DNA from 4 places in the Edwardsiella tarda ATCC 15947 genome. Region 2 is predicted to be linked to each of the others. Evidence: riboswitches for the same ligand, from Rfam matches in the RefSeq annotation. Region 2 holds a riboswitch; each other region holds the start of a gene.

Region 1 (8,059 bases), 890 kb from region 2:
GATTGTGTTATCGGTCTTGCATTATTCTGTTTTTTCTTTGTTAATTATTGGCGCGTGGCACTATTCTGTGGGCATCCCTCATGTCTGTCACAGGAGTGTTGTCATGCCGCATGATCATTCGTCTCCCCCTGCGGAAATGTTGTTATCGCAGTTACGTGCCATTGTCGGCGCCTCCGCCGTGTTAAGCGAGGCGCGCAAGATGGCGCGCTACTGTAAAGGTTTTCGCTCCGGCCAAGGGCGTGCGCTGGCCGTGGTATTTCCCACCTCATTATTGGCGATGTGGCAGGTGTTTAAAGCCTGTGTCGAGGCCGATCGCATCATTTTGATGCAGGCTGCCAATACGGGCCTGACCGAAGGCTCGACCCCGCACGGCGATGACTATGATCGTGAACTGGTGATCATCAATACCCTACGTTTGGATGGCGCCCAGCTCCTGGATGGCGGGCGTCAGGTGGTGGCGTTGCCGGGCACGACCTTGTGGCAGTTGGAGCGTCTGCTCAAGCCGCTGGGACGGGAACCCCATTCGGTGATTGGCTCTTCGTGCATCGGCGCCTCGGTGATCGGGGGTATCTGCAATAATTCCGGTGGGGCACTGGTACAGCGTGGTCCGGCCTATACGGAGATGGCGCTGTATGGCCGGGTTAACGAACGGGGCGAGGCGGAGTTGATCAATCATCTGGGGATTGCCCTGGGTGACACCCCAGAGACGATCCTGACCAATCTGCAGCAGCGACGCTATGATGATGAGGCGGTGCAGCATGATGAGCGTCAAGCCTCCGATCATGACTATGCCCAACGGGTGCGTGAGATCGACGCGGACACGCCAGCCCGCTTCAACGCCGACGAGTGCCGTCTATTCGAGGCTTCCGGTTGTGCCGGCAAGCTGGCGGTCTTCGCCGTGCGTCTGGATACCTTCCCCGCCGAGCCACGCCAGCAGGTGTTTTACATCGGCACCAATAAGCCCGAGGTATTGAGCGCGTTACGGCGCCATATCCTGGCCCACTTTACTCACCTGCCGGTCGCCGGCGAGTATATGCACCGTGATATTTTCGATATCGCCGAGCGTTATGGCAAAGATACCTTCTTGATGATCGAGAAGTTGGGGACGGATCGCATGCCGTTTTTCTTCAATCTCAAGGGGCGCATCGATGCCCTGACAGAGAAGGTGCCCTTGCTGCCCTCTCATCTATTGGATCGCACCATGCAAGGCTTGAGCCGCCTGTGGCCGAGCCATCTGCCGCCGCGCCTGAAGCAGTATCGCGATCGCTATCAACACCATCTTTTGTTGAAGATGGCTGGAGACGGCATCGAGGAGGCTCAGCAGTGGTTAACACGCTACTTTGCCGAGGCGGAAGGGGCGTTCTTTGTCTGTAGCGCGGAGGAGGGCAATAAGGCTTTCCTGCATCGTTTCGCCGCCGCCGGTGCCGCCATCCGTTACCAGGCGGTGCATAGCGATCAGGTCGAAGATATCCTGGCATTGGATATTGCGTTACGGCGCAATGACAGCCAGTGGTTCGAGCAGTTGCCCGCGGAGTTGACGCAAAACCTGCTACATCGCCTGTATTACGGCCATTTTATGTGCCATGTCTTCCACCAGGATTACATCGTGCGCAAGGGGGCCGATGTGGCGGCGATCAAGGCGCAGATGCTGGCATTGCTGGATGCGCGTGGTGCCGAATACCCGGCGGAGCATAATGTTGGTCATCTTTACTCGGCCAAGGCGCCGTTGCGTGACTTTTACCGGCGCCAAGACCCGACCAACACGCTGAATCCTGGCATTGGCAAGACCAGCAAATGTCGCCATTGGCAGTGCGATGGTCACCACTAGGCGGGGTCGCTCGGCGCGGGGCAGTACAGTTGATGTAGCGTCTCCAGCAGCGTCAGGGTACGAGGATCGGCGATACGGTAGAAGATCTGCTTGCCCTCGCGCCGGGTCTCGACCAGCGCCAGGCGTCGCAATACGCCGAGTTGTTGGGAGAGTGTCGGCTGTCCGATCGCCGTTGCTGCCTCCAGCTCGCCGACCGATGCCTCGTGCTGGCTGAGGCAGCACATTAACAGCAGGCGGTCAGGATTGGCGAGGGCGCGCAGAATCGCCGCCGTTCCGGCCGCGGCCTGTTGCATTCGTCGCGCAGATACGGATGAGGGCATCAGTCATTCTTCCCTTCAACGGTTTACAAATTAACATTATATACTATTGTATAATGATAAGGGTATCGCTGCAACGCGATGGCGCGTGCTGGCCGGTGAGATGAATGAATATGATGAGGTGAGCGGATGAAAATCGTGATTATCGGAGGGGTCGCTGGTGGGGCATCGGCGGCGGTGAGGGCGAGACGATTAGCGGAAGAGGCGGAGATCATTGTCTTGGAGCGCGGACGCTACGTCTCCTTCGCCAATTGTGGCCTGCCTTATCATATCGGCGGCGTGATCCCGCAGCGTGCCAGTCTGCTGTTGAAGACGCCAGAGGACTTCCGTCAGCGCTTCAATCTGGATGTGCGGGTACGTCACGAGGTGCTGGCGATTGATGTGCAGGGGAAATGCATCGAGGTCCGCGATCTGACCAGCGGGCAAGTTTACCGCGAATCTTACGATCGTCTCTTGTTGAGCACCGGCGCCGCGCCGCTGCTGCCTCCCTTGCCCGGTATCGAGAGTCCGGGGGTATTCGCGCTACGCAGCATCGATGATATGGATGCCATCCTGGCCCACATCGCCAGCCATACGGTAAAACATGCCACGGTGGTCGGTGGTGGCTTTATTGGCTTGGAGGTGACCGAGGCGTTACGTCGGCGCGGTCTGGCGGTGACGTTGTTGGAGATGGGGACGCAGGTGATGATGCCGGTGGATGGGGAGATGGCGGTGCCGTTGCATGAGACGCTGCGCGCCAACGCTGTCGATCTGCGTCTACAGACCGCGTTGCAGGCGATCATGCCGTGTGAGGCGGGGTTGCATCTGACCCTGAGCGAGGGCAGCGAGCTGGTCAGCGGCATGGTGATCATGGCCATCGGGGTACGACCGGAGAGTCGCCTGGCCCAAGCCGCCGGCCTGGCATTGGGCGCCAGCGGCGGCATCCGCGTCGACAGTGGCATGCGTACCTCGGCGCCCGATATCTATGCGGTGGGCGACGCCGTCGAGGCGCCTCCCTTCGACGCGGCATTGCCGCCGTTGGTGCCGTTGGCTGGACCCGCTAATCGTCAGGGGCGGATCGCCGCCGACGCCATGCTGGGGCGTGCTAGCCACTACCGTGGGAGTCAGGCGGCCTCGGTGTGTCAGATCTTCGATCTGACCGTCGCCAGCGTAGGATTGAGCGAGAAGTTGTTGCGGCGGCAGCAGCGTCCCTATGAGACCGTATTTGTGCATGGGCCGAGCCATGCCGGTTACTATCCCCACGCGACACCCATCTCGCTGAAGTTGATTTTCGATCCACGCAATGGGGCGATCCTCGGCGCGCAGGCCGTGGGCAAGGAGGGGGTCGACAAGCGTATCGATGTGCTTTCCGTCGCGCAGCGTGCCGGGTTGACGGTGGCCGATCTGGAGCATCTGGAGCTGTGTTATGCGCCGCCTTATAACAGCGCGCGCGATCTGGTGAATCAAGCGGGTATGCTGGCGAACAACGTGCTGTGCGGCGATACCGCCATCTGCCATGTCGCCGATCTGGAGCAGCGCGATCCCGCTCGTCAGTGCCTGCTGGATATCCGCAGCGATGAGGAGTTGGCGACGTTTGGCACCTATCCACAGGCGCGGCATATCCCGCTGGATGAATTGCGCGCGCGTCTGGATGAGCTCCCGCGAGATAAAGAGATCCTGATCGGCTGCCAGTCTGGGCTGCGCGGTCACGTCGCCTATCGCCTGCTGGTGCAGCATGGTTTCCGCGCCCGCAACCTGACCGGTGGTTATATCACTTACCGACGCGTCTTGGCGGCTCAATCTTAAGCTTCCGCTCGCCTTGCCCGCGAGCGGTAACATCGGCCTCGTCCCCTTACGCGCAGCGGGCGGCTAAGGGGGCGGGATCTGGCCCGCCCCGCCGCTAGCGTACGTGACTTGCCTCAGCATTGGCCTGACCTTGACGTCAGCGGGATCCCGCGTGGCTCGACGCCCCGCGCTCGGAGCGGCGTAGAGCACGAGAAGCGCATTTACAATGGCGCACCCGGGTATTATCCTGCTGAAGATTTATGTGTAGTTAAAATATAATATATTGATTTTTAATGACTCGGGGTGCCGACGCATGCGTGGGCTGAGATTTTACCCGTATTACCTGATCTGGATCATACCAGCGTAGGGAAGTCTCGGTGCCTGACCGCGCCGCCTTCTTCGCGCCGGTTGGGAGACACACGATGTTTGTACAACCTGCCCCTTTGCCTGATGCGCTGTGCGCGCAGGCGTTACTCACCCTGCGCCAGCGAGCCCCGCTGGTACATTGCCTGACCAACGAAGTGGTACAAAGCTTCACCGCCAACGTATTGCTGGCGCTGGGCGCCGCCCCGGCGATGGTGGTGCAGGCCGATGAGGCGCGCCAGTTCGCCGCCTTGGCCGATGCGTTGCTGATCAACATCGGGACCCTGTATGACGCGCGGGCGGAGAGCATGCTAGCGGCGATCGCCTCGGCGAACCAGGCCGGCACGCCCTGGGTACTGGATCCGGTGGCGGTCGGCGTCTTGACCTACCGTAGCGACTTCGCCCGTCAACTGTTGCGTTTGCGCCCGGCGGCGATCCGGGGCAATGCCTCGGAGATCTTGGCGTTGGCTGGTCAGCCCTCTAGTGGACGCGGCGTAGATAGCCAGGATGACGCCCTGGCGGCCCTGCCGGCGGCACAGGCGCTGGCCGAGCAGAGCGGCGCTATCGTCGCGGTGACCGGGCAGTATGACTATGTGACCGATGGCGTGCGTAGCTATCAGATCGCGGGTGGTGATGCCGTGATGACTCGGGTCGTCGGTACCGGCTGTGCGCTGTCGGCCGTGGTGGCGGCCTTCGCCGTGCAGGCGGATCGTCTGACGGCCGTCGCCAGCGCCTGCCGGGTGATGGGCGTGGCCGGGCGTCAGGCGGCGCGCGAGGCGCGTGGCCCCGGTAGCTTTACGCCGCACTTCCTGGATGCGTTGTATGGCCTACAACCGGAACAGTTACGCGGGGAGGTCGCCTGATGATGTCACCGATAACCGATGCTGCCGTGCGGATTAACGCGTTGACCATCGCCGGGACCGATCCCAGCGGCGGCGCCGGGATCCAGGCCGATTTGAAGGCTTTCTCGGCGTTAGGGGCCTACGCGACCAGTGTGATCACCGCATTGGTGGCACAAAATACCCGCGGGGTGCAGTCGCTCTACCCCATCGCCGCCGACTTTGTCGCGGCGCAGTTGGACTCGGTGCTGAGCGATGTCCGCATCGATAGCGCCAAGATAGGCATGTTGGCCAGTGCGGATATTGTGACCTGTGTCGCCGAGGCGTTGGTGCGTTATCCGCTGCCTTACGTGGTGCTGGATACGGTAATGGTGGCCAAAAGCGGTGATGCATTATTGGCGCCGCAGGCCGTCAGCGCGATTCGGCAGCAGTTGTTACCGCAGGTCTCCTTGATCACGCCCAACTTGCCAGAGGCCGCCGCACTGCTGGAGTGCGCCGTGGCGCGTGATGAACGGGAGATGTGCGCCCAAGGCGAAGCCCTGTTGGCGTTAGGCTGTCCGGCCGTATTGATGAAGGGCGGGCATTTGCAGGGCGTGGAAAGTCCCGATTGGTTACTGACGCGCGAGGGGATCGCCGAGCGTTTTAGCGCCCCGAGGGTGGCGACACGCCATACCCACGGCACCGGCTGTACGCTGTCGGCGGCGTTGGCGGCATTGCGTCCACGCCATGCGGATTGGTGTGCCACCGTCACGGCGGCGAAGGCGTATCTGCAGGGCGCCTTGATGGCGGCCGACTCGCTACAGGTCGGCCAGGGGATCGGGCCGGTACATCACTTCTATCGTTGGTGGTAAAGGGAAGGCGGCGCGTCACCCGCTGGCCCGCGCCTGGCAGGCAGGGGGTGCCGGTAGCGCGCAATACGCTACCGGCGGTGTGTGGCGGACTCAGCTCGGCTGGCTGCGCTGTCGAGTCAACACGCGGCTGATACGTTTTCTACCCCATACACCGAGCCGCCCGTGGTTATGCCTGCGGTGGCGTCGGCATGGCCAAGCGCCAGACGTGTGTCATGAGGGCGTTCAGGCGCTGGAGATGGGCGGCGTCGAAGCGGTTCAGGGTGAAGAAGGGCTGCTCGGGACGCGGGCGTAGCGCCAGCGCCAGTTGAGGCTGTCCCTGTTCATCCGCTAGCCAGCCGATCAGGTAACTGATCGGTGCGGAGGCCGAGTGCTCGGTTAACAGGAGCGAGGGCCACGGGGTTGCTTCGCTGGCCGCACGACTGGCGATAAACAGATCGCCATACCGGCGTCCGGCATAGTCGCCATCTTGCTCCAAGGGTTGGCCATCACGCTGGATCCACGATTGCACCGCATCGATGCGCGCGATGCTGAGCGTCTCCGCCAACGCTTGCCACTGCGGATAACCCTGTCGTTGCTGCCAGCAGGCGATGCCCAGGTAGTCGTTGATCTCCGCCCACCAGTCGTTCATCTTGTTACGTAGCGTGTCGTCGCGCAGGCTACGGTAGGGGAGTAGACGCCGATCGCCGGCGGTCAGGTTTTGCAGTGCGACCAGTGGCAAGGTTTTCGGCTTGGTGCGTAGGGTGGCCCAGAGCAACAGTTTGGGGATGCGTGGGGTGATAGTCTGTACGCTGAAGCGGTATTCATCGCCGATAGAAAGCAGAAAGCCGCTGGAGGTACCGCGTTTATCCTGGTAGTTGCGAATGATCACCAAGGGATTCGCGCCCATCCAGCCGGTCAGGTAGCTCTCCTGGGGCGTTGCCGTGTCGCCTAAAAAGGCGAGCCGTTGACGAATGGCCGCGCAGGTCAGATCATCGAGCCGTTCGGCATCGGCGGCGCTGTAGCACTCCCGCTCAAGGGGAGCGAGTGAGGGGGAAGGGATCATGTCGCTCATCGTGTGGTTACCCAGAGAATCGTATGCGCGTCAGCTTACCTGAAAGGCCGGCTATACGGCCGCTCTCATGGTACTTTTCTGAGTTAGATCAACTTTTTCGCCCAGTGACGGCGCGATAAAAGCAGGGAATAATATACCTTTCCCTTTCTGAATGAGGTGTTTCGCATTATGGTGAAAATTATTTGTGGTGCCTGTTTCTCTCTGATGATGTTGTACGGGGTTCCGGCGCAGGCCGATGAGGCGATGGCGCCCTCGCTTGCGCAGGTGATGGCGCAAACGGACTACCAGTCGGTCTGGCGTCAGACGGTGCAGGGTGAACAGGGCCTGCCGGCGTGGGTGCGCAGCGGGCAGGGGACCTCGGCGCCGCCGCAGACGTTATCCTGGCAGGGGAAGGATTACCTGGTAGGGAGTGTCTGTCAGCCGCATAACTGCGGAAATCAGCAGTTATTTGTCGTGTTTAGTGCCGATCGTCGGCATGCGTGGGGGCTGCGGGTGATGTTACCGGACAGCGAGGCCGCGATGTTGCATCCGTCGCGCTATGCGCGTTTTCAGTGGCTGGGCAAGCCGGATAAGACGATACAAGCACTATTAATGCATCAGGTAGAGGGGCAGCCTGATTGGCAATGAGCGTAAGTTTATCGGTGAGTGTGTAGCGATGTCTCGCTGTAATCCGGTGTAATTAATCGTAAATCCGAGCGCGATGGGACAGGCGAGGATGCTAATCTGCGCAATCAGTTGACTTGATACGGTATTTGATGATGAAAAAGACACTCTTCCAGGCCGCCGTCGGCCTATTGGCACTGTGCTCCGTCGCCGCTCAGGCCGCAGAATATCAGGCCGGTAAGCAGTATACCGACATGCAAAAGGCCGTGCCGGGCGCGCCGCCTGTGGTCGAATTCTTCTCCTTCTATTGCCCGCCATGTAACCAATTCGCCAACGTTTACCGTATCGGCGAGGCGGTAGATGCCGTGCTGCCGCAAGGCGAGAAGGTGGTGAAATACCACGTGAGCTTTCTTGGCCCACAGGGTGCGGCATTGACCGAAGCC
Region 2 (8,059 bases):
TGGCGAAGGCGATGATGGAAAACCTGTCTACCGAAACCGTTATCAACCGTAACGGCGAGGAAGAGCGTCAGGTCTCCTTCAACAGCATCTTTATGATGGCCGACTCCGGTGCGCGTGGTTCCGCCGCTCAGATCCGTCAGCTGGCCGGTATGCGTGGTCTGATGGCGAAGCCGGACGGCTCCATCATCGAAACGCCGATCACCGCGAACTTCCGTGAAGGTCTGAACGTACTCCAGTACTTCATCTCTACTCACGGTGCGCGTAAAGGTCTGGCGGATACCGCACTGAAGACCGCGAACTCCGGTTACCTGACTCGTCGTCTGGTCGACGTGGCGCAGGATCTGGTGGTCATCGAAGACGACTGTGGTACCCACAACGGTATCGTCATGACCCCGGTTATCGAGGGCGGCGACGTGAAAGAGCCGCTGCGTGACCGCGTTCTGGGTCGTGTGACGGCGGAAGAAGTCTTGAAGCCGGGTACGGCGGACATCCTGGTGCCGCGTAACACCCTGCTGAACGAAAAATGGTGTGACCTGCTGGAAGAGCACTCTGTCGACAGCGTGAAAGTGCGTTCTGTCGTGAGCTGTGAAACTGACTTCGGCGTGTGTGCTCACTGCTACGGTCGTGACTTGGCCCGTGGCCACCTGGTGAACAAGGGCGAAGCCATCGGTGTTATCGCGGCACAGTCCATCGGTGAACCGGGTACCCAGCTGACCATGCGTACCTTCCACATCGGTGGTGCGGCATCGCGTGCGGCGGCTGAATCTAGCATTCAGGTGAAGAACAAGGGTAGCCTGAAGCTGACCAACGCCAAGTTCGTCGTGAACTCCGACGGTAAGCTGGTGATTACCTCACGTAACACCGAGTTGAAACTGATCGATGAGTTCGGTCGTACCAAGGAAAGCTATAAGGTGCCTTACGGTGCCACGCTGGCCAAGGGCGACGGCGCTGAGGTGAACGGCGGTGAGACCGTTGCTAACTGGGATCCGCATACCATGCCGGTTATCTCTGAAGTTAGCGGTTACATGCGCTTTGCCGACATGATCGACGGCCAGACGGTAACCCGTCAGACCGACGAACTGACCGGTCTCTCCTCTCAGGTGGTTCTGGATTCTGCAGAGCGTACCGGTAGCGGTAAAGATCTGCGTCCTGCGCTGCGTCTCGTCGATGCCAACGGTGACGACGTACTGCTGCCGGGTACCGATATGCCGGCTCAGTACTTCCTGCCGGGTAAGGCCATCGTGCAGCTGGAAGATGGCATCGCCATCAGTGCCGGTGACACCCTGGCGCGTATTCCGCAGGAATCCGGCGGTACCAAGGATATTACCGGTGGTCTGCCGCGCGTTGCCGACCTGTTCGAAGCCCGCCGTCCGAAAGAGCCGGCAATCCTGGCCGAGATCAGCGGTGTGGTTTCCTTCGGTAAAGAGACCAAGGGCAAACGTCGCCTGGTGATCACGCCGTTGGATGGCAGCGATGCTTACGAAGAGATGATTCCGAAGTGGCGTCAGCTCAACGTGTTCGAAGGCGAACGCGTAGAACGTGGCGACGTGATCTCCGATGGTCCAGAGTCTCCGCATGACATTCTGCGTCTGCGTGGCGTGAACGCGGTAACGCGCTACATCGTTAACGAAGTCCAGGACGTATACCGTCTGCAGGGCGTTAAGATTAACGATAAGCACATCGAAGTTATCGTGCGTCAGATGCTGCGTAAGGCGACTATCGCCTCTGCCGGTAGCTCCGACTTCCTGGAAGGCGAGCAGGTGGAAGTGTCCCGCGTCAAGATCGCTAATCGTCAGCTGGAATCTGAAGGTAAGATTGCCGCGACCTATATGCGCGATCTGCTGGGTATCACCAAGGCATCTCTGGCGACCGAGTCCTTCATCTCCGCGGCCTCCTTCCAGGAGACCACCCGCGTGTTGACGGAAGCGGCCGTTGCCGGTAAGCGTGACGAACTGCGTGGCTTGAAAGAGAACGTCATCGTGGGCCGTCTGATCCCGGCGGGTACCGGCTATGCCTACCACCAGGATCGCATGCGCCGTCGTGCTGCCGACTCCTCCGCCGCTCCGCAGGTGAGTGCGGAAGAGGCCAGCGCCAACTTGGCAGAACTGCTGAACGCGGGTCTGCTAGGTGGCAATGACGAATAAGTCATTCGCTTGACCGTATGAAAAAACCGCTCTTTGGAGCGGTTTTTTTTCGTCTGGCGTGCGGCGCATCGGGTGAGCGGTTGCTTCATCACTCTGGACGCCGCGGTCTAGCGCCGTTTAGCGGCGTGGGGTGGTGTCATCGGCCAGATACAGTTCGCCGCCATAGGCACGGAACTGATCGGCCATCTGTGCCATACCCGCTTCCGGTTCTGCCTCCGTCTGCGTCTGGCGCGCGGCATGTTCACGCACCTCCTGCGAGATCTTCATCGAACAGAACTTCGGCCCGCACATCGAACAGAAGTGGGCGAGCTTGCCGGAGGCCTGTGGCAGCGTGGCGTCGTGATAGGCGCGTGCGGTGATGGGGTCGAGCGCCAGATTGAATTGATCCTCCCAGCGGAACTCGAAGCGCGCCTGCGACATGGCGTTGTCGCGGATCTGGGCGCCAGGGTGCCCCTTGGCCAGATCGGCAGCATGGGCGGCGATCTTATAGGTGATCAATCCCTGCTTCACATCCTCTTTGTCCGGCAAGCCGAGATGTTCTTTGGGCGTGACGTAACACAGCATGGCGCAGCCAAACCAGCCGATCAGTGCCGCACCAATGCCGGAGGTGAAGTGGTCATAGCCCGGGGCGATATCGGTAGTGAGTGGCCCTAAGGTATAGAAGGGCGCTTCGTGACAATGGGTGAGCTCCTCCTCCATGTTGCGGCGGATCATCTGCATCGGCACGTGTCCCGGCCCCTCGATCATCACCTGGACATCATACTCCCAGGCGATCTGGGTCAGCTCGCCTAGGGTATGCAGCTCGGCGAACTGGGCCTGATCGTTGGCATCCTGGATCGAACCGGGGCGGAGACCGTCGCCCAATGAGAGCGCAATATCATAGGCGCTACAGATCTCGCAGATCTCGCGGAAATGGCGATAGATGAAGTTCTCCTGATGGTGCGCTAGACACCACTTGGCCATGATGGCTCCCCCGCGCGAGACGATGCCCGTCAGGCGTTGGGCGGTCAGCGGGATATAGCGCAGTAACACGCCGGCGTGCAGGGTGAAGTAGTCTACGCCTTGCTCCGCTTGCTCCAACAGGGTATCGCGCAACAGCGGCCAGTCGAGATCCTCGGCGACACCGTTGACCTTCTCCAACGCCTGATAAATCGGCACGGTGCCGATAGGGACTGGGCTGTTACGTAAGATCCATTCACGCGTCTCGTGAATATAGCGTCCGGTAGAGAGATCCATCACCGTATCGGCACCCCAGCGGGTGGCCCACACCAACTTCTCGACCTCCTCCTCAATCGACGAGGTGACGGAAGAGCTACCGATGTTGGCGTTAACCTTCACCAGGAAATTACGGCCGATGATCATCGGCTCGGATTCGGGATGATTGATATTGGCGGGAATGATGGCTCGCCCGGCGGCAACCTCGGCACGCACAAACTCGGCGGTGATGTTCTCCGGTAGATGGGCGCCGAAGGATTCGCCGGGATGCTGCTGGCGTAATACGCCACTCCGAATGCGTTCACGCCCCATGTTCTCGCGCAGGGCAATAAACTCCATCTCCGGGGTGATGATGCCCTGGCGGGCATAATGCAATTGGCTGACTCGTTTCCCGGGTAACGCGCGACGCGCAGCGGGAGGCTGGGGAAAGCGCAGCGTCTCTAGTGCCAGATCGGCTTGACGTTGGCGGGTGTAATCGGCGCTGCGCCCAGCGAGCACTTCCGTGTCGCCACGCTCTGCGATCCACGCGGCGCGGATGGCCGGTAAGCCTTGGCGTAGATCGAGAGAGGCTTGGGGATCGCCATAGGCGCCCGAAGTGTCGTATACCGCCACCGCCTCATTGTCGCGCCACTGTGGTTGTTCCGGCGTCCCACCGACGAGGGTTGGGCTGAGACTGATCTCACGTAGAGGGACTCGGATATCGGCGCGTGAGCCCTGGAGGTAGATGCGGCGAGAGTTGGGATAGGCTTCGCCGCGGAGGCTAGCGATGAAGCGCTGGGCCTCGGCGCGGCGTTGGCGGCGTGGCGCATCGGGAATGGTTGGAGTCGACATAGCAAATTCCTGCCTCATAAGGCGTGATAGGAGAAAAATTGCTTGTCTGGAGCTCGGATAGGAGTAATGAATAAGAAAAACGTGAAGCCATGGATTGGCTGAACGTGCAGATTACTCTTGTTCCCTTCGTGGGTATTAACCCAATCAGGTTCCGCGGATCCCGAATTAACGGTCTCAGCCTGTGATACCCGGTATCAACTAGGCACTCCGACAAGATGGTGCGGCGAGGGTGGTAACCCTCGCGTGCGGGCAGTGTAAGGAGGGCGTGAGAAAACTGCAAGTATTGTTAATAATGTGTTTAATCATGGTTTGTTCGCAGGGTGGCGCGTAGGCGGAGCGAACGCAGGCACGAGTGGAGTGAAGGAGTCGAGGCGGTGGCAGTCGTACAGCAAATAGGTGAAGCCGATAACGGCTGGTGGGTGGTCAGCGATCAGGGGCGTATCTGGTTGCCGCAGGGTGAGCTACCTTGTGGTAGCGCGGCACGCTGGGGGTTGGTCGGGCAGATGGCCTACCGTATTGGTGAGTGGCAGGGGATGGCGGTATGGCTGGTGCGGCAGCAGCGCAATGGAGAGATGACCACGGTACGCCAGCTGATCGACGCCGATCGCGGTTTATTTCAATTAGCCGGTCGCGGCGTACAGTTGGCGGAGTTTTTCCAGTCCCATCGGTTCTGCGGTTACTGCGGCCAGCCGATGCAGGCGAGTCAGCATGAATGGGCCTGTCTGTGCGCTCACTGCCAACAACGCTATTACCCACAGATTGCTCCCTGTATCATCGTCGCCATTCGTCGGGACGATCATATCCTGCTGGCTCGGCATAATCGCCACCGTAATGGTATCTATACCGTCCTGGCGGGCTTTGTCGAGGTGGGGGAGACGCTGGAGCAGGCCGCCGCGCGTGAGATCATGGAGGAGAGCAATTTACAGATTAGGAATCTGCGTTACGTCGCCTCGCAGCCGTGGCCTTTTCCCCACTCTCTGATGATGGCCTTCTTGGCCGATTATGCCGCGGGCGAGCTACGCCACGACCCCAAAGAGCTACAGGAGGCGGGGTGGTATCGTTACGATCGTCTGCCCCAGTTACCCCCGGCCGGTACGGTGGCGCGACGTCTGATCGAGGACACCGTTGCGCTGTGCCGGGCGCAGCATGAATGAGTCACCCACATGCTACAATGCCATAAAATAATAATAGGAGCCGAAGGATGTCCGAACTGAAGAACGATCGCTATCTGCGTGCGCTGTTGCGCCAGCCGGTCGACATGACCCCGGTATGGATGATGCGCCAGGCTGGGCGTTATCTGCCGGAGTACAATGCCACGCGTGCCCAGGCCGGTGACTTCATCGCCCTGTGTAAGAATGCCGAACTGGCCTGTGAAGTCACCTTACAGCCGTTGCGTCGTTTCCCTCTGGATGCGGCGATCCTGTTTTCGGATATTCTCACGGTGCCGGATGCCATGGGCTTGGGACTCTACTTCGAGGCGGGCGAAGGGCCACGCTTTACGCGGCCGATTACCTGCCGCGCCGACATCGATCGGCTGCCTATTCCCGATCCGGAACAGGAGCTGGGTTATGTGATGGCAGCGGTGCGCACCATCCGGCGTAACCTGCAGGGTGCCGTGCCGTTGATCGGTTTCTCCGGTAGCCCCTGGACGTTAGCGACCTATATGGTCGAGGGCGGTAGTAGTAAGGCCTTCACCAAGATTAAGAAGATGATGTATGCCGATCCGGCGGCCCTACATCACCTACTGGATAAGTTGGCGCAGAGCGTCATCCTGTACCTTAACGCCCAGATCCGTGCCGGGGCGCAGGCGGTGATGATCTTTGATACCTGGGGGGGTGTGCTGACTGGGCGCGACTACCGCGAGTTCTCTCTACAGTATATGCATCAGATCGTCGATGGCCTGCAGCGTGAAAATGAGGGGCGCCGGGTGCCGGTGACGTTGTTTACCAAGGGCGGCGGGCAATGGCTGGAGGCGATGGCAGAGACGGGGTGCGATGCCCTCGGTTTGGATTGGACCTGCGACATCGCCGATGCGCGTCGTCGAGTCGGTGATCGGGTTGCACTGCAAGGCAATATGGACCCCTCCATGCTGTATGCGCCAGCGGCGCGCATCGAGCAGGAAGTCGCCGACATCCTGGCGGGTTTCGGCCAGGGGGAGGGACACGTCTTTAACTTAGGACACGGTATCCATCAGGATGTGCCGCCCGAGCAGGCCGGCATCTTTGTTGAGGCGGTTCATCGTCTCTCCCAGCCGTATCACCGTTAACGGGACACCAGACACCATGGATATGCAGGCGTTACGTGATGAGCAACGGGCTAAGGCGGTACAGGTTGAGCTGGCGGATCGTTGGGATACGCCGTCGCTGATCGCCGGAGCCGACGTGGGCTTCGAGCAGGAGGGGGCGGTCACGCGGGCGGCGATCGCCGTGTTGCACTATCCTTCGTTGACGCTGGTGGAGTACCAGGTGGCGCGTATTGCCACGCGGATGCCGTATATCCCCGGTTTTCTCTCGTTTCGCGAGTATCCCGCCCTGTTGCAGGCCTGGGCGCAACTACGCCAGCGGCCACAGTTGGTGATGGTCGATGGACACGGTATCGCGCATCCCCGTCGGCTAGGGATTGCCAGCCATTTTGGCCTATTGGCGGATGTACCAACCATCGGCGTGGCGAAGCGCCGGCTGTATGGTCAATTCGCCGACTTGGATGCCGCGCCGGGGGCGACGACTCCGCTGATGGATGGAGCCGAGCCGATCGGTTGGGTGCTGCGTAGCAAGGCGCGTTGTAACCCGCTATTTATCTCAAGTGGCCATCGCGTCAGCCGTGATAGCGCCTTAGCCTGGGTACAACGTTGTTTACGTGGCTACCGACTACCGGAACCGACCCGCTGGGCCGATGCGATCGCCTCTCGGCGCCCCGCCTTTTTGCGCTGGCAGGCCACTCAGTCTCCTTCCCAAGGGCAAGAGTAACCGGGGGAGGAGTGAACATTCTTATAATCTGGCGCAATCGTAGGGTTTTTCCCGTAATTCAGTTAGACTGCGCCGCAGATAATCGAGAGAGACTTCAGCATGCTGCGTAATCCCATTCATAAACGTCTGGAGAAGTTGGAGAGTTGGCAACAGCTCACCTTTATGGCTTGCCTCAGCGAGCGGATGTTCCCCAACTACCAGGCCTTTTGCCGGCAAAGCGAGTTTGCCGACGCAGCGGTGTATCGCCGTATCCTGGATCTGGTCTGGGAAGTGTTGACGGTGAAGGATGCCAAGATCAACTTCGACAGTCAGTTGGAGAAGTTGGAGGCGGTGATCCCCAATGCCGATGACTATGACATGTACGGTGTCTACCCAGCGATCGACGCCTGTGTCGCGTTGAGCGAGATATTGCATTCTCAATTGGGCGGCGACATGTTGGCGCATGCTATTGCCGTGAGTGAGACCTCGTTGCATACCGTTGGCATGTTAGAAATGACCCAGGCCGGTCGTGAGATGAGCGACGATGAGTTGAAAGCGTTACCGGCGATCCAGGAAGAGTTGGACATTCAGTGGGAGATTTTTCGCCTGCTGAACGAGGCCGAAGAGCGTGACCTCGAATTGATAAAAGGGCTGCGTGCCGACCTGCGTGAGGCGGGTGTGAGCAACATCGGTATCGAATTAGCGCAATAAGACGGCAAAACGTGATTTAACACCTGATTTGTCGCCCTCTAAGGCTTCACATTCGCCCCTCGCTTGTTCTACATTTGGGGGGCGTAAAAGAAGTGGCTATCGGTGCGTGTATGCAGGAGAGTGCTGTCAATCGGCATATCCGTCGCACTCGATGCTTTGCAAACGATAAACACACTGTAAGGATAACTTATGAATAAGACTCAGCTGATTGAT
Region 3 (8,059 bases), 460 kb from region 2:
CACCGCACAGTCCGGCGTAGCGTTTCTTGCTACCGAGGTCGGCGCCACGCAGGGTAGGCATCAGAAAGCGGCGGTAGTGGCACTCGTACTCCAGCTCTAGCGCGCTCTCCAGACCATATTCTTGCTGTAAATGAGCCTGCCACCAGGCGTTGACCTGGGCACAGAGTTGGCGGCCGATGGCCTCGGCTTGGGCCTCGTCATGCGCTCGTCCTAGCCAGACGAAGGTCGAGTCGGTGTCACCATAGATCACCGTATAGCCTTGCGCTTCGATCAGGCGGCGTGTCTGATGCATGATCTCGTGGCCACGCAGGGTAATGGAGGAGGCGAGGCGGGGGTCGAAGAACCGGCAGGCATCGGTTCCTAAGACGCCGTAGAAGGCATTCATCAGGATCTTCAGCGCCTGGGCTAGCGGTGCGTTACCCTGCCGCTTGGCGGCGTCGCGCCCGAGCCAGAGCTGGCGGACGATATCCGGCAGGGCATGTTGGGTACGGGAGAAACGGGCGCCGAGAAAGCCGGGTACGCTGTGCTCCTCTCCCGCGTCCTGCTGGGCGGTGATCAAGCCGACGGGATCGATCAGAAAGGAGCGAATGATCGCCGGATACAGACTCTTGTAATCCAACACTAATACCGAATCATAGAGCCCTGGACGCGATGCCATGACAAAGCCGCCGGGGCTGGCCTGAGGCGCGATATCACCCGTTGAGGGCGCGACAAACCCCAGGCGGTGCATGCGTGGCAGATAGAGATGGTAGAAGGCGGCGACAGAGCCGCCGTGGCGATCGGCGGGGAGGCCGGTGACGCTGGCCCGTTCCAGCAGAAAGGGCAGCAGAGCGGTATGGGCGAAGATGCGCGTCACCAGCTCGCAATCCTTGAGGTTGTAGTGCGCCAGCGCCGGCTTATCTTGGCGGAAGCGGCGCTCGATCTCGGCTAAGCGCTGATAGGGGTCATCCAGCGCCTTCCCCTCGCCGAGTAGGGTTTGCGCGACGTTATCTAGGCTGTAGGAGGGGAAGTGCCAGAAGGCGCTCTTCAGCGCCTCGATGCCGTCGATGATCAGGCGACCGGGAGCCGAGGCGAAGAAGTGTCCCGTCTTGAAACCGTGTTCACGCCACGTGAGCGGCGTGCCGTCACGTCCCAGCGAGAGCGGGATGCCATAGCGTTCGGCGTGGCGTTGTAGGATACGGAGATCGAACTGCACCAGATTCCAACCGATGATCGCGTCGGGATCGTGCTCGGCCAGCCAACGGTTGAGCGCCTCGATCAGGGCGGGACGGCTGGCGACATAGGTTAGGGTGAAATCGAGCGTCGTCGCATCGCCGTTGGGCGGCCCCAGCATATAGACGATACGCTGGCCGCAGCCATGCAGACCGATCGAGTAGAGCTCTCCCTGTGGGCTGGTCTCGATATCCAACGACACACAGCGGAGCGTCGGCCGGTAGTCGGGGTGGGGTTTGAGGCGGACAAGGTTCTCACCGTGCGTCGTATTCGCCTGCGGGCTGAACCACAACGGAGCATGGATGAAGCGCTCCATCAGATAACGATCGGCGGGACGAATATCGGCTTCTAACAGGTGGATCCCCTGTTCTTCCAGGTTACGTGCGATCTGTTGAAGCTGACGGTAGCTCTGGCAATAGAGAGCCAGCACCGGTTGATGATGGAAGTCGTGCAACGCGACGGGGCGCAACGTGCAATGGGGGAGTCCGCGCAGCACCGGCGCAGCCTGCTCTTGCTGTGCCGCAGGTAGAAAGGCTACCGCCGGTTGTGGCGCGAGGGTCACGCGGCGTGGCCCATCCGCTGTCGCCAGCCAGAGGGTGATGCTGACGCCTTGCGGCGTATCGCGCCAATGACGGGTAAGGATAAAACCAGGTTGGGCGCTGTTCACACGGCGGACTCCTCGGAGCGGCGGCATTGCCGCCGAGATAGGTTAATTCTGCCGGGGTGTCAGCGGGCTGTCCAATGGCGATGGCACCAATCGTGTTAGGCGGATGCCGAGCAGCCGAGCAAGCTGGCCGCAGGAACACTCCCCGCCAGTAACGCGGCGGTAGTGCCATCGTAGGCGATATGACCTTCATCGACGATCAGCGCGCGTGGGGCGATACGCTGTGCATCGTCCAGATTGTGCGAGACCATTAATAGTGTCAGACGCTGCTGTGCACAGACCTGTTCCAGTAGGGTGAGCATCTCCGCCCGCAGAGCCGGATCGAGGGCGGAGAAGGGTTCATCCAGCAGCAGGATCGGCTGATGACGTAGCAGGCAGCGCGCCAGGGCGGCGCGCTGGCGTTGTCCGCCGGAGAGTTGTCCGGGCAGGCGCGTCAGGTAGGTGCTGATGCCGACCTGTTCGGCGATGAGGGCTAGCTGGCGCTGTTGCTCGGCGCTCAGTCGCAGGCCGGGATCCAATCCCAACCCCAGATTCTGGGCGATGGTCAGATGGGCAAACAGGTTATGGTCCTGAAACAGCATCGACACCGGGCGGCTGGCGGGGGGCGTTTGGCGGCAGTCGCGCCCATTGAGATCGAGCGCGCCGCTGTGTGGCGTCAGGAAGCCAGCGATCAGGCTCAGCAGGGTACTTTTCCCTGCCCCACTGGGCCCGAGGATGGCGATACGCTCGCCGGCGGCGGCGTGCAGTGTAAAGCGCAACGTCTGTTGTTGGTATTGGTAGGTCAGATCATCCAGGCGGATCATGGCGATGTTCTCCCTGCGGGTAGGCGTTCCAGCAGGCTAAAGAGGAGTAGACAGACCGATAACAGCAGCAGGGCGGTAACGGCGCCGTCGGCACTGCGGTAAGCACCGAGCTGTTGATACAGGTAGAAGGGTAGGGTGCGGAACTGTTCATTGCCAAACAGCGCGACGACACCAAAGTCACCCAGCGATAGGACGCAAGCGAAGGCCAGCGCTTGTGCTAACGGACGGCGTAGGGCGCGTAACTCGATCCAGCGTAGGCGGTTGAGCCCCGTGATGCGCAGTGACAGGCACAGCGTATCATAGCGCTCGGCCAGATCGCGCATCGGATACTCCAGCACCTTCATGGCATAGGGGATCGCCATCAACGCATTGGTCGCCATCACCAGTAACGCCGGGGAGTCAGGCAAGCCGATGCTGGCGTTGAGTAACAGGAAGAAACCGGTAGCCAACACGATGCCGGGCATCGCCAGGATCAGCATGCCGCATAGCTCCATACCCTGCGCCCGCCAGCGTAATCCGCGCAAGGTGAGCTCACGACTACTCCACAGCAGCATCATGGTCAGGGTCACCGCCAGCACGCCGGCGCCCAAGGCGATATACAGCGACGTCCATAGCGCTTGCCACAGCGCTGGTTGGTGCAAGACGCTAGCGAATGCCTGATTCACGCCATCGGTGATCACCGCCAGTAGCGGCGGCAGCAACAGCAACAGGGCGAGGCCGATGGTCAGTACATCCGTGAACCTCTGCCAGCCCGAGTCGCGTCCATCGCGCCAGACTAAGCGTTGACTGTGGCCGACGGGCAGGGCGCCGGATAGACGCTGGCTCAATAGGACTAACCCGAGGCAACAACTCAACTGTAACAGCGCCAACTGAGCGGCTCGCGCCGGGTCGTAGTCATAGCTTAACGCCTGATAGATGGCGAGCTCGATGGTGGTAGCCTGAGGGCCGCCGCCGAGGGAGAGAACCGTGGCGAAGCTGGAGAAGCAGAGCATGAAGATCAGCGCCCCAGCCGGGGGGAGTTGGCGGCGTAGATAGGGCCACTCGACCCAGCGTAGGATCTGCCAGGAGGACATGCCGAGTTGGGCCGCTAGCTGGCGTTGCTCGGCGGGTATGGCCTCCTGAGCCTGAAGCAGCAGGCGGGTCGCCAGCGGTAAGTTGAAGAAGACATGCGCCAACAGGATGCCCGTGAGCCCGTACGGGCTGAAGGTGTAGTCGAGGCCTAGCGCGTGACAGATCCGAGCCAACCAACCTTGGTGCCCATAGACGCTCAGTAACCCAAACACCGCCACCAACACCGGCAGCACCAACGTCATGGCGCACAGCCGTAGCAACAGGGTGCGGCCGGGGAAGCGGCGGCGAAACAAGGCGCGGGAAAGCGCAATGGCCGGTAGCAGCGACAGTAGCATCGAGAGCGCGGCCTGCCAGAAGCTGAAGCGCACCACATGCCACAGATAGGCATCGTGCCACAGCGAGCGGGCATGGCTGGCCGGTGCGCTGTGCCATAAGGCGCCGAAGGCCAACAGCGCCACCGCTAATAGCAGCGTGGCGGCCACCATCCCTGGCCATAGCCAGGCGGCGATCAGCGGCTTAGGGCGTTTTGCCATGCGCGGATCCACTCGGCTCGGTGTTGGGCAACCTCAGCGGGCGTAAAGCTGAGCGCTGTCTGCGGCTTGGGCAAGTCCGCGAAGGCGGGGGGCAGCGGTACCGCCGTCACCGGGTACATCCAGTTGCCCGTTGGAATGGCTTCCTGGAAGGCCTGCGTGGTGATGAACTGCATAAATTGATGCGCTAGCGCCGGTTGGGCGCTATGTTTCAGCATGCCAGCCACTTCGACCTGGAGATAGTTCCCCTCGGCGAATGGCGCGGCCGCGTAGCGATCGGTGTGCTCCTCAATGATGTGGTAGGCCGGCGAGGTGGTATAGCTCAGCACCATATCCGCCTCTCCCTTCAGGAATAGGCCGTAGGCCTCGCTCCAGCCTTTGGTGACGGTGACGGTCTTCTGCGCTAGCTTCTGCCAGGCGGCGGGGGCCTGATCGCCATACACCTTCTGCATCCATAGCAGTAGGCCCAATCCCGGGGTACTGGTACGAGGATCCTGATAGATGACGCGCCACTTCTCTGGCCCTTCGACCAGTTGTTTCAGGCTGGTGGGCGGGGTCTTCACCTTCTGGCGATCGTAGACGAAGGCAAAGTAGCCGTAGTCGTAGGGGACGAAGGTCGTATCGTGCCAGCCGCCCGGTACCGTCAGTGCTCGGGTATCGACCTGGCTGGGGACGAACAGTCCACTTTGTTGAGCGGAGGTTAACAGGTTGTTATCTAAGCCGAGCACCACATCCGCCGGGCTTTTCTTCCCCTCCATGCGCAGGCGATTGAGGATGGCGACCCCATCCGCCAGTGGCACCAGTTTCAGCTCGCATTGGCAGGATTGTTCGAAGGCTTGCTTGATCTTTGGCCCAGGCCCCCAATCGGCAGCGAATGAGTCGTAGGTATAGACGGTGAGGACGGGTTTATCGGCGGCGTGCGCCAGCAATGGCGCGGCTAATAGGGCCAACAGTGGCCAGATTTTGTTTAACACTTTGCACTCCCTTAATGGTGGTGGCAAAGGTCTTTGAGCAGCAGCAGGCTCTCTCAAATCCCTCCGCCGGTATTAACCGGATCAGGTTCGACGGGTATGCTCTCAGCCCGCATCGATAGCGGGCACCCCGTTGAGACAGGCGCTTATTGTAAAGAGCAGGTGCGGGTTTAGAAAGCCGTTTGTTAATCCTCGGGAGACGGGGGATGCTCCGGCGGGGCGAACCAGGCAGATTTAAAGTCGAACCAGCCTAAGGTATTCATGCGTACGCCGCGCATGCTGTGCTGGCCGTGCAATTTGAGCCAGTGGTGGAATAGGGGGTGAAGCAGATGGCGTTGGATTAATTGTTGGCTCCACTCGGCCATCGCGAGACGTTGCTCCCGCCAACGGCGGGCCTCTTGGGCCAGATCCAGCCCGCTACAGTGGGCGAGCAGCGGCATCTCGTACAGCATGGCGAAGATGGAGAACTCTAGCGGTAGGTAGAAGTTGGCGCTGCCCAGCCACAGATCGCTACAGGCCTCACCCTGGTGCCAGCGCTCATAATCGATTTCCTGCATTTCCAGCGTGACGCCATGGGCGCCCAGCAGCGGTTGTAGTGCCTGATAGATGGCGTGAAACTCGGAGTGATCGCGATAGACGGTGACGCGCAGATGCGTCAGTTGTGGCGGCTTGGGGGCGATAGCGAGCATCTTGTTGTGGTGCCAGCGTGGCAACAGGCCGTAGGCGGGGGACCAATAGCGCTGATGCAGAGGGCTGGCGTTATTGAGCAAGGCGATGGGACTGATGGTCTGGCACAGCCAGGCGCGTACCGCGGGATCGCGTAGCTGCGCGCTGCGCTGGTCGAACAGCATAAAGTAGCAGCCCTCCTCCAGGCGGCTCTCTAACTCGTCACCGCCACCGCCTTCGGCCTGGAGTTGTACCCCGGCATGTACCAATTCCTCGGAGATCTCAGGCAATACCCAGATGTTGACTTCATCGATCAATGCTCGGTAGCCGAAATAGGCGTCGAAGGCGCGGATCTTTAACTGATACGGCGTGTTACGAACTACCTGATAGGGGCCCGTACCACTCGGCAGGCGGGCGAAGTCCGCCATCTGCTGCCACTCCTGTGGCAGGATCATCGCGGGCACGCTGCCGAGTAACCAGGGTAACCAGGCGTCCGCCTCGTGCAGATGGATATCGATCACGTGGGGCGTAGGCGTGTCGATGCGGGCAATGTGGCGAAACAACGGGAGTGGGCGTAGGCGTTCCAAGGAGGCGATGACATCTGCCATGGTGAGCTCTCGCCCGTGATGAAAATGAATCGCCGGGCGTAGGTAGAAGCGCCAGTGACATGGGGTGAGTGCCTGCCAATGGTGGGCCAGATCGGATTCGAGTTCCCCATTTTCCTCATTTATACGCGTCAGGCCGCTGAAGATCTGGCGCGCCAGATGGGTCTCCGAACGGCGTAGCGGCGAGGCGGGTAACAGCCCGAGGAGAGGACGATAGTAGAGGATACGTAGGATATGGCGCCCCTGGCGAAAACTGCGTCCCAGTTGAGCCAGCAGCATCTGGCGCGCACTGTCACGGTCGCCGACCAACTGCACTAATTGCTCGAAGTGGTCCTGTTCCATCAACTCCTCGGCACGCAGTTGCTGCATCTCTAGGGCACTACGTTGGAAGCTAAGATGGGACTGTTTACCGCGACCACTGGCGGCCTGCCAGTGTAACCAACCCTGTTGTTGCATCGTATTGAGCAGGGTACGGACATGGCGACGCGAGCAATTAAGCGCCTCAGCCAGCTGTGCCAGGGTGGTGTGACAACTCTGCCCCTGACAGTGTTGCCACAGACGAATGAATTGGTGTTGCAGCCGGGGTGTCGACATAAATGAGGATCTCTTCGCTAAAAGTCATCCATTTTTCTTTCCTCATATTACGCAGATAATGGCAACAGATGAAAGAGGGTATCTCTCCGACATCGAAGAGTGTTTCTGAGTAAAGGTGCTTTTCACCGGCCGGCGATCGTTGATCGTCGGCATTTTTCTGTTCGGGGCGAGCGGTTGGCAGATAAAAATGTGCCGTACTTCATATGCCCTTCTCCTGCCTGCGCTTTTTTCATCGTCGCCATCGTGAACGCTGCTATGCTAACGCGACACTCGCCCGATAGCTGGATAGGTTGCGGCCGGGCGTGTCCATCGAATCGACAATAAAAAAGTATAAGGATGGCATCGCATGGAAAAAATGGAGCGACTCACGCCGTTAAAACCGTTACCTGCATTGATCGCGTTAGTTATCGGCTTGACGATCTGGTTTATTATTCCCGCCCCCACAGGGGTGAGCCCAAATGCCTGGCAGCTGTTGGCCCTCTTCGTCGGCACCATCGCCGCCATTATCGGTAAGGCGTTGCCCATCGGCGCCGTTTCGGTAGTGGCCATCGCCTTAGTGGCGCTGACCGGGGTCACCAATCCCGGCAAGCCTGCGGCGGCGTTGAATGATGCGCTGAGCGGTTTTTCCAATTCGTTGATCTGGCTTATCGGTATTTCGATCATGGTGTCACAGAGCCTGAACAAGACCGGGTTGGGCGAGCGCATCGGTTATTGGTTCATCGCGCTGTGTGGCAAGCGGACACTCGGCATCGCCTATGGTCTGGCATTGGCGGAGACGTCGTTGGCGCCGGTGACCCCGAGTAATACCGCTCGTGGCGGCGGCATTATTCATCCTATCATGCGTTCCATCGCCGACAGCTTTGACTCGCATCCACGCCCTGGATCGACAGAGAAGATCGGCCGTTATCTCTCTTTGGTTAACTACAACATTAACCCGATCACC
Region 4 (8,059 bases), 750 kb from region 2:
TAGCAGCTTCCGTCTGTGCAGCGAATGAAACTGAGGATGCGGAAAGCACCATCCCGACCAGAGAAAGTCTTAAATATTTATTCATCTTTTTAACTCACTCAATAATACATTGTTGGAGAATATTTAATAATGCAATCAACATAATGCAGTCAATAAGAAAAAGTTAACTTTTTTGTGATATTTAAATCATGCTGAATGAATAACATAATCACAATTCATTGATATAGTTGCCTTTGACTGACATCACCACGGTAGGGTGTACTCTAGGGTTTAAATATAGAGTCGCCCCCTCCACATCACCGGTTCGAATTGACCGGCGTGGGGGTTGACTCTGATCCCTTTGTATTAATCCGCCGTTCGCTTCAGATATTTTACGGGTATAAGCAGGCCCAGGATTTATGACTAAATAGGTGCTTTGAACTGCACCGCGGTTTTGTGGAAGAGGGTGAAATCCGGGAAATCAGGCGGCCATAGCCTTGCTCCCGATGGGGACGTAATACACTTTTCTGGGCTTTGTTGCATGCATCGAACGCTTGCTGAGTTGAAGGAGCCGATCACGCGTCATTTGCTAACACAGGTCGTCCCGGAGCAAAGCAGGAGTTCAGGATCCCCCACTGGCGCAACGACAACAAAACCCTCGTCAATCGTGGCTCCGTCACTTGCTGGCTGGATGACGTGGCGATCCAGGCCTGGTATGAGTCAGCAGTACCGTCATCACGGGGGAGATATCGGCGCTATTCCACCCACGCCACCACGATGATTCTGGTGATTAAACGCACATTCCGGCTGCCCCAATGGACAGCACAGGGCTGTATGGATTCCATTTTGCCCTGATAGGCGTTTCGTTACGCCGCCCGGATTATACCCGAGTCATCAAGCGAGCTACGTCGGTTAACGTCTGCTTTAAAACGCCCATCCTGGGTGAAGTAGCGCATCGGATGATGGATTCCACCGGATTGAAGGTCTGCGGCGAAGATGAATGGAGAATCAAAAAACACACTAAGGAACGCCGTCGTATCGGGCGAAAGCTGTACTGGCCGTTGACAGCAAAACACGTGAAGTTATCCGTACGGATCTATCGTAGAACAACGTTATCGATGCAAAAACCCTCCCCGGACTTACCCGGCAGATCCCGCGGAAAATCAGGTCAGCGGCGGCAAGCGGTGCTTACGACACCCGGCGGTGTCACTCGCCCCACACGGCTTGTTACGCCCCAGATCGTCACCCATCGCAGTCTACCAATTAAAGCGTGACTCATCTTATCCACCGGGCTATCGCAATCAGTCGGTGGAATTATCGTTATCGTCCTGGGATGGCAATAGCTAAGAAGGCCGCGCAAAGTTAACCCTTGCTAATCTTTTTTTAAGATTAGCCTTTATTTATAATATAAATTAGTAGAAATCTAATCAAATTGATAATTTTCACCACGCTCACCCGTGCATATATCAAACAGCGCGATGTCGCCAAGCTTAGGCAATGGATTGCGTTCAAAAAATGAATAATTTCCAATTGGATTTATTATCGACACGCCACGGTGAATAAGCTTGGTTGGCGCCTAAGCCATATATTTCTAGCGGCGGAGTTTTCCCTATAAATACAGCATAATAAGACCACTATCACCATAATGATAGTGATGCGGAAAACGACTCTCAGAAATAACTCGCCACGCTGGCAACATCGCTGACCGGATACGCCATGACATCAATGTGATATGGCGAGAGGTAACCCCATAAAGGATGCGCTAATCTTGTTAGCAGACCAATGACGCATGGCGTCATCAGACCAGTATCTTCATATTCTCAAGGAGAGTTCCCATGGTTCAGTCCGCAACGCTAGCAGCCCCCGAGATAAATAGCCAACAGGGTAGCGATGCCGCATCGGCCATCGTGCTGAGGGTGGTGGATCGCGATGATGCCCTCAATCTTATGCGCACCTTGGTATTCCCAGTCAGCGAAACCCGTGAGCAGGTAAGCCAGATCTTACGGCGTAACCCGAAAATAATCGAAGAGTGGCTGCGTGAATTTAATCGCGGCTTCGCGGAAAACCAGCAATGCTGGTTCGAACAGCATATTCTGGTGGTACCGCATGTACGAGAAAATCTCCCCGCGGTGCAAAGCCAACTGGCACACTTGCTGGGTTCGCTGCAGCTCCGCTATCGCCCCGGCGCCATCGTCCCCTTGCCACAATGGATCGATATGATGGAGTTGCGCGCCTAACCGAGCCCTCTGCGAAAACATCACGCCCCGTCATCGACGGGGCGCTTTGCGTTATCCCCTCACCAGGAGGAGTAACGCTTACAGAATACCGGCAATAGAGTTCGCCAGTTGCGCTTCGAGTACCGGTTCAGCTTGGTTAAACTTCAGGTTGACCTGATTGGCGCTAGAGACGATACGAGTCTGGTAGCGTTGCTGATTGCCGCCCTGCACACTGCTGGTTTGAATCTTCGCGCCAGAGGTACCCTGACGCAATGCCGCCACGTTGTCCGTGCTCACCTTAGCCGTAGTGCGCTCGGCGATCTGTACGTCCGTCACCATGGTGTAGTTGACGTCCTCAATCATCGCATCCGCCGCCAGACCGATCAGCCCCGCCGCCAAACCGACCCCCAACGTCGCCCCTGCCGAGGTGGTATTATAAGCCGTTATCCCAGCGCCCAATGCCGCACCCATCGCCGCCCCTTGGTAGCCTTGATTTAGTAGCCCCTGCGCCTCACGCAGATCCATACGATCGGCGCGTAGCACGTTGGCCTGAACCCAGTAATAGGCGCGGTCGGGATCACTCACCAGTTGATATCCCTTGGCCTGAATCGCTTGCGCGATACGCGGCTGTAGATCGCTCAGAGGCTTATCGGAAGTATTCTTGACCTGGAGATAAACCGTTTTCTGATTGGAAGGCTCCAACCAAATCGTCTCGCTCATCTGGGTCTTCACCTCCAGATTACGTTTTTTAATCGCCGTGGTCATCGCACCACAACCTGACAACAACAGACAGGCCGCAACCAAGGCGACAATAGCGGTATTTTTATAATGGCGTTGCATGATGAATCGCTTCTCTCAGAGGTCAATAAAATGCATCCATGGCCTAGTGCCATGGTAGGTAAAAAGTGTGACGATTATAGAAATGGGATTGTCAGCAAGGCAAATTGACTGACAAAAAATGAGCCTGAATCAGGAGTATTCCGAGGTGAATCTAAATAGAGAGTAAACGAGTCATCTGTATTTTTATAGGACAGCCCAAGCTAATTACTCCTAAAGGGTTAAGCACCTTGATAAAGTAAAGACAGTTATCACTCGCTCATTTTGTATAACCAGAAAAGATGCATCATAAATACCGTGTATTATGACCAGGTTTATCCCCTCAAACAGCCCATCAGCGCACGTCAAAAAGTTCCCGCTCTATTTCACATGGCACGGAAGATTAATGACTACGCGAGGCCCACGCCGAGCTCACTCCCAACGCAGGCACGATATATGACACGGTAATGCGGCTCACCAGGCCAGTGGCTCAGCGGGATGACTATCGTTTAGACGATGCGGCGACTTGATAAATACCCCCTTCCACGGCTGCTCACCCCGGTTTACCAAGAAATGGGCCTCACCCGGTTCACACGGCATCTCACCATATGCCCCCTACTCCACGCGAATAGCGACATATCGAGGGTTACCATCCCCATCACCTCCATCACCCCACGCCCTTCCCCGCTCATCAAACGATCGTTAGTCGATCGGTATAACCTAACCCAGCGCATGTCTTCCGGCTGAATGCTACGGCATAATCACCAGAGAGAGGGGGGCCCTCGCGCCCCTTCCCCGCGACTTTCTTTCCTGACAGGAGTGTAATGATGTTAAAAGTCATCCAATCACCATCCAAGTATATTCAGGGACCCGACGCGCTACAGTCCATCGGGCAGTATGCCAAGCTCTTAGCCAGTAGCCAGTTTGTCATCGCCGACGATTTCGTGATGGGGCTGACCGGAGACACGGTAGCCACCAGCTTGCGCGAGGCCGGGGTGGAGGGGCATTTCTCCCGCTTCGCCGGTGAATGCTGCCGGAAGGAGATCGATCGCTTGGGTGCCGAGTTGAAGAGCCTTGGCTGCCAAGGCGTGATCGGGATCGGTGGCGGCAAGACACTGGATACCGCGAAAGCCTTAGCCTACTACCAAGGCGTACCGGTACTGATCGTGCCAACCATCGCCTCGACGGACGCACCGACCAGCGCACTCTCGGTGATCTATAGCGAGCATGGCGAGTTCGAGGAGTATCTGATCTACCCGACTAACCCCGATATGGTGTTAATGGACACGGCGATCATCGCCAAGGCGCCGGTACGCCTGCTGGTCGCGGGGATGGGGGATGCCCTCTCCACCTACTTCGAAGCCCAGGCCTGTGTCGACTCCCATGCCATCAGCATGGCGGGTGGCGAGTCAACGCGGGCGGCATTAGCGCTGGCTCGCCTCTGTTATGAAACGCTACTCGAGGAGGGCTTCAAAGCGAAGCTGGCCGTCGAGGCGGGCGTCGCCACGCCTGCGGTGGATAATATCGTCGAGGCCAATACCTACTTGAGTGGGCTAGGATTTGAAAGCGCCGGGCTCGCCGCGGCTCACGCGATCCACAACGGCCTGACGGTGCTGGAAGAGTGCCATAAGATGTACCATGGGGAGAAGGTCGCCTTCGGCACGCTATGCCAGTTGGTGCTACAAAACAGCGACAGCGAGCAGATCGAGACGGTACTCGATTTCTGTGTACGGGTCGGGCTCCCCGTCACCCTCGCACAGTTGGGGATCGAGGATGGACCGCAACTGAACGAGAAGATTATGGCCGTGGCGCAAGCCAGTTGCGCCAAGGGCGAGACCATCCATAACATGCCCTTTAGCGTCACACCGGCACAGGTCTACGCCGCGATCCTGGCCGCCGATCGGTTAGGGCGAGCCTGGTTAGCGTAAGCCTCATGGCGGGGCCACTCAACGCCCCGCCTAATCCGTGTCCTGATGCTGGAGAGGCCTACGCCACCCAGCTAACGCCACCATAAAGCCAATGAGGCACGCCTCGTTGCCGTTAGCCGACGTCGTATCGGCCTAGGCGGCTCACTCGCCCCCGGCACCGGCCAGCGCCAACAAGTGTGCCGTGGCCTCGCGCCAATCCGCCGCCTGGGTAATGGCGCTGATCACCGCCACGCTGCCGACACCGGTCGCCAATACCGCAGGCACCCGCGCCAGAGTGATCCCCCCGATGGCGACAGTCGGGTAATCACCCAGACGTTGAATGTGACGCGCCAACTGTGCGATCCCTTGCGGCGCCGAAGGCATCTGCTTGCTCTGGGTGGGAAAGACCTGCCCCAACGCAATATACGAGGGACGCGCCGCGAGTGCGACCTCGATCTCCATATCGTCATGAGTAGAAACCCCCAGGCGTAATCCCGCCGCCCGAATCGCCGCCAGATCCGTCGCAGCCAGATCCTCCTGACCGAGATGTACGCCATAGGCTTGGTGCTTGATCGCCAGGCGCCAATAGTCGTTGATAAATAACCGGGCTTGATAACGACGACCTAGCTCAATCGCCGCCTTCACCGCCTCCTCCAACTGTTCGTCATCGCGATCCTTGATGCGTAACTGTAAGGTTCGTACCCCGGCCTCCAGCAGGCGCGCGATCCACTCGACGCTGTCGACCACGGGATAGGCGCCTAAGCGAAAGGGCACCGGCGGGAAATCAGGCTGATACATCAGGCATTCTCCTTGCGTAAAACGAGGCGGACTCCCCCTAGGGGGAATCGACGCCGATTCATGGGCGCGACACGCGCTGGACAAGGCGAGATAGACCTGTCGGCGCGGGGACTTGAACGAATGACATCCTCCGCCCCTAAGGCGGAAATGCAGCTTGTCGGACGACGGATAACGCCAGAGAGGCTTTCACCTGACGTGAGGTGATAACACGAAGACGCTTGTTCCCTTCGCAGGTATCAGCCTGATCAGGTTCTGCGGATCCCGAATCAACGGTCTCAGCCCAACGGGGCACTCCGACAAGATAACGCCTCGCTCGGCGAGCGGGGAAGCAGGGTAAACTACGCGTTAACAGGCGCGATCTCAAGCGGCGAGGGAGGATAATCGCCGCGACATCACGCGCCGGCGTCTCCCCCCGCCACGCTCGGCGCGCCCCTCTCAGAGTCGGCAACACGCGCCACTATCGCTTAATCTGGCAAGCCAACGATCGGGTGAGTCCCCCGCGAGAACGAGTCGGGGAGATGGCAACAATAACGGTGTCGCGATCCCCTCTCCGTCTGCAACTGGCTGTTATCAAAAGACAGGGTCTATTTATTCTGTCAGCCAGGCCGCCGTCATAATGACCTCACTCACCACGCGGAACGACATGGCTAGGCCACCCACCAGCCAACCTCGTCAGGAAACACCAACACCCCATGTCAAGCAATAAATATCAGCATATTAAATTCTGCTTACCTGTGTGTGTAACTGCATAACAGCCAAGTTATTAGCTATAAGAACAAAATAAATAAAATATAGAAAATAATAAAATACATTCACTTTAATAAACCAGAAAATAAAAATAACCGAAATGAATAATATGGAAAAGCCAGCCCAATCCAGTTATATCTCAAGATAAGGAGCCGTCCAGCGCAATACGCAACAAGCCGCGAATAAAAATAACAGAGTAGATAATGAAAATAACGATATCACTCGGTGATATATTCCTATTTATTATGATCATCGCGATCACACTCTATGCCATCTGGCTGCCGCCATCCGGCGAGCCCGCATGGTTAGCCTCATCGATTGACTATATTGAGCAGGGACAGGCGCTATGGCTCGCCTTTGTCGTGTTGTTTATCCCCTACCGTTGCTGGCGCGAACGGCTCGACGCGGGTGACCGCCGCTTCTGGTACTGGGCTACCCTATGGTGGCTCACCCTGTTAGGGCGCAGCATCAGTTGGGGGCGGTTCTATTTCCCCCATGGGCCACGGCTACTCTTTCATGGCATCGCTGCCCTACTGATCGCCGCACTGCTACTCTCGCTACTCTCCTCTCAGTTACGTCGTGCCATCGCCGCACGCTACCGTCTGCACCCGATCCCCATATGGCGTCTGGTGGCGGTAGTGTTAGCCTTCGCCGGTGCCGACGCCGTCGAGCATCAACGTGCGCTTGCCCACCCTCTCCTATCCAGTGCGAGCCCTTACCGAGATCTGATTGAAGAGTTATATGAATGCCCGTTTCTGATCGGCCTGTTTCTTATCACGTTGCACATGTTGAACCACGAGCGATATTTACGGCGACAACGCGCATCCAAGGCATAGAAAATAGAAAAAATGAGGCCGCCCAGAAGGACGGCTCCGCGACATAGACGACTCAACGACCGCCTCCACGCCAAGCGTTAGAAACAACGGGTAAAGGTACGTGAGATGACATCCTGCTGCTGCTCTCGCGTGAGCGCATTAAAACGCACGGCGTAACCCGATACGCGAATCGTCAGATTGGGGTAATTCTCTGGATGCGCGATCGCATCCAGTAACATCTCCCGATTCATCACATTCACGTTGAGATGTTGCCCCCCTTCCACCCCATCCTGATGGTGGAAGTAGCCATCCAATAGTCCCACCAGATTCGTCTTACGCGTCTCCTCCTCCTTGCCCAAGGCCTGCGGGACGATGGAGAAGGTATAAGAGATACCATCCTTGGCATAGGTAAAGGGCAACTTGGCCACCGAGGTCAATGAAGCCACGGCCCCGCAGCGATCGCGGCCATGCATCGGGTTAGCCCCCGGAGCAAACGGCATTCCCGCACGACGCCCATCGGGGGTATTACCGGTCTTCTGCCCATAGACCACGTTCGAGGTAATGGTCAGAATCGACTGCGTCGGCACCGCGTGGCGGTAGGTCGGCAACGCCTGAATCTTCTTCATGAAACGCTCCACCAGTTCGCAGGCAATCCGATCCGCGCGATCATCGTTATTGCCGTACTGCGGATACTCACCTTCAATGGCGAAGTCGATAGCCAGCCCCTGCTCATCACGAATCGGTCTCACCTTGGCGTACTTGATCGCGGAGAGGGAGTCTA

Evidence for each region. Region 2 has a riboswitch for thiamine pyrophosphate ahead of thiC (phosphomethylpyrimidine synthase ThiC). Riboswitches for the same ligand answer to the same signal wherever they lie in the genome.
Region 1: another riboswitch for thiamine pyrophosphate. It lies ahead of thiM (hydroxyethylthiazole kinase); the one in region 2 lies ahead of thiC (phosphomethylpyrimidine synthase ThiC).
Region 3: another riboswitch for thiamine pyrophosphate. It lies ahead of thiB (thiamine ABC transporter substrate binding subunit); the one in region 2 lies ahead of thiC (phosphomethylpyrimidine synthase ThiC).
Region 4: another riboswitch for thiamine pyrophosphate. It lies ahead of thiE (thiamine phosphate synthase); the one in region 2 lies ahead of thiC (phosphomethylpyrimidine synthase ThiC).

The regions. Positions count from the first base shown of each region.
Region 1 is NZ_CP084506.1:2,477,464-2,485,522, reverse strand. It holds gene dld (D-lactate dehydrogenase) at 104-1,828, shown strand; gene DCL27_RS11545 (ArsR/SmtB family transcription factor) at 1,825-2,121, opposite strand; gene DCL27_RS11540 (FAD-dependent oxidoreductase) at 2,275-3,930, shown strand; TPP riboswitch at 4,199-4,296, shown strand; gene thiM (hydroxyethylthiazole kinase) at 4,332-5,135, shown strand; gene thiD (bifunctional hydroxymethylpyrimidine kinase/phosphomethylpyrimidine kinase) at 5,135-5,962, shown strand; gene DCL27_RS11525 (hypothetical protein) at 6,129-7,013, opposite strand; gene DCL27_RS11520 (inhibitor of vertebrate lysozyme family protein) at 7,182-7,640, shown strand; gene DCL27_RS11515 (DsbA family protein) at 7,769-8,059, shown strand, end outside.
Region 2 is NZ_CP084506.1:3,368,954-3,377,012, reverse strand. It holds gene rpoC (DNA-directed RNA polymerase subunit beta') at 1-2,144, shown strand, start outside; gene thiC (phosphomethylpyrimidine synthase ThiC) at 2,262-4,190, opposite strand; TPP riboswitch at 4,295-4,410, opposite strand; gene nudC (NAD(+) diphosphatase) at 4,565-5,344, shown strand; gene hemE (uroporphyrinogen decarboxylase) at 5,392-6,456, shown strand; gene nfi (deoxyribonuclease V) at 6,473-7,156, shown strand; gene DCL27_RS15595 (YjaG family protein) at 7,256-7,846, shown strand; gene hupA (nucleoid-associated protein HU-alpha) at 8,036-8,059, shown strand, end outside.
Region 3 is NZ_CP084506.1:2,904,302-2,912,360, reverse strand. It holds gene DCL27_RS13510 (DNA polymerase II) at 1-1,879, opposite strand, end outside; gene thiQ (thiamine ABC transporter ATP-binding protein ThiQ) at 1,975-2,679, opposite strand; gene thiP (thiamine/thiamine pyrophosphate ABC transporter permease ThiP) at 2,676-4,283, opposite strand; gene thiB (thiamine ABC transporter substrate binding subunit) at 4,259-5,254, opposite strand; TPP riboswitch at 5,295-5,394, opposite strand; gene sgrR (HTH-type transcriptional regulator SgrR) at 5,437-7,116, opposite strand; gene DCL27_RS13485 (DASS family sodium-coupled anion symporter) at 7,472-8,059, shown strand, end outside.
Region 4 is NZ_CP084506.1:2,621,298-2,629,356, forward strand. It holds gene uraH (hydroxyisourate hydrolase) at 1-85, opposite strand, end outside; partial or broken gene DCL27_RS12165 (transposase) at 676-1,253, shown strand; gene DCL27_RS12170 (hypothetical protein) at 1,815-2,216, shown strand; gene traT (complement resistance protein TraT) at 2,295-3,035, opposite strand; partial or broken gene DCL27_RS17725 (mannose-6-phosphate isomerase) at 3,486-3,611, opposite strand; gene DCL27_RS12180 (glycerol dehydrogenase) at 3,839-4,939, shown strand; gene thiE (thiamine phosphate synthase) at 5,081-5,716, opposite strand; TPP riboswitch at 5,922-6,022, opposite strand; gene DCL27_RS12190 (hypothetical protein) at 6,667-7,299, shown strand; gene pflB (formate C-acetyltransferase) at 7,377-8,059, opposite strand, start outside.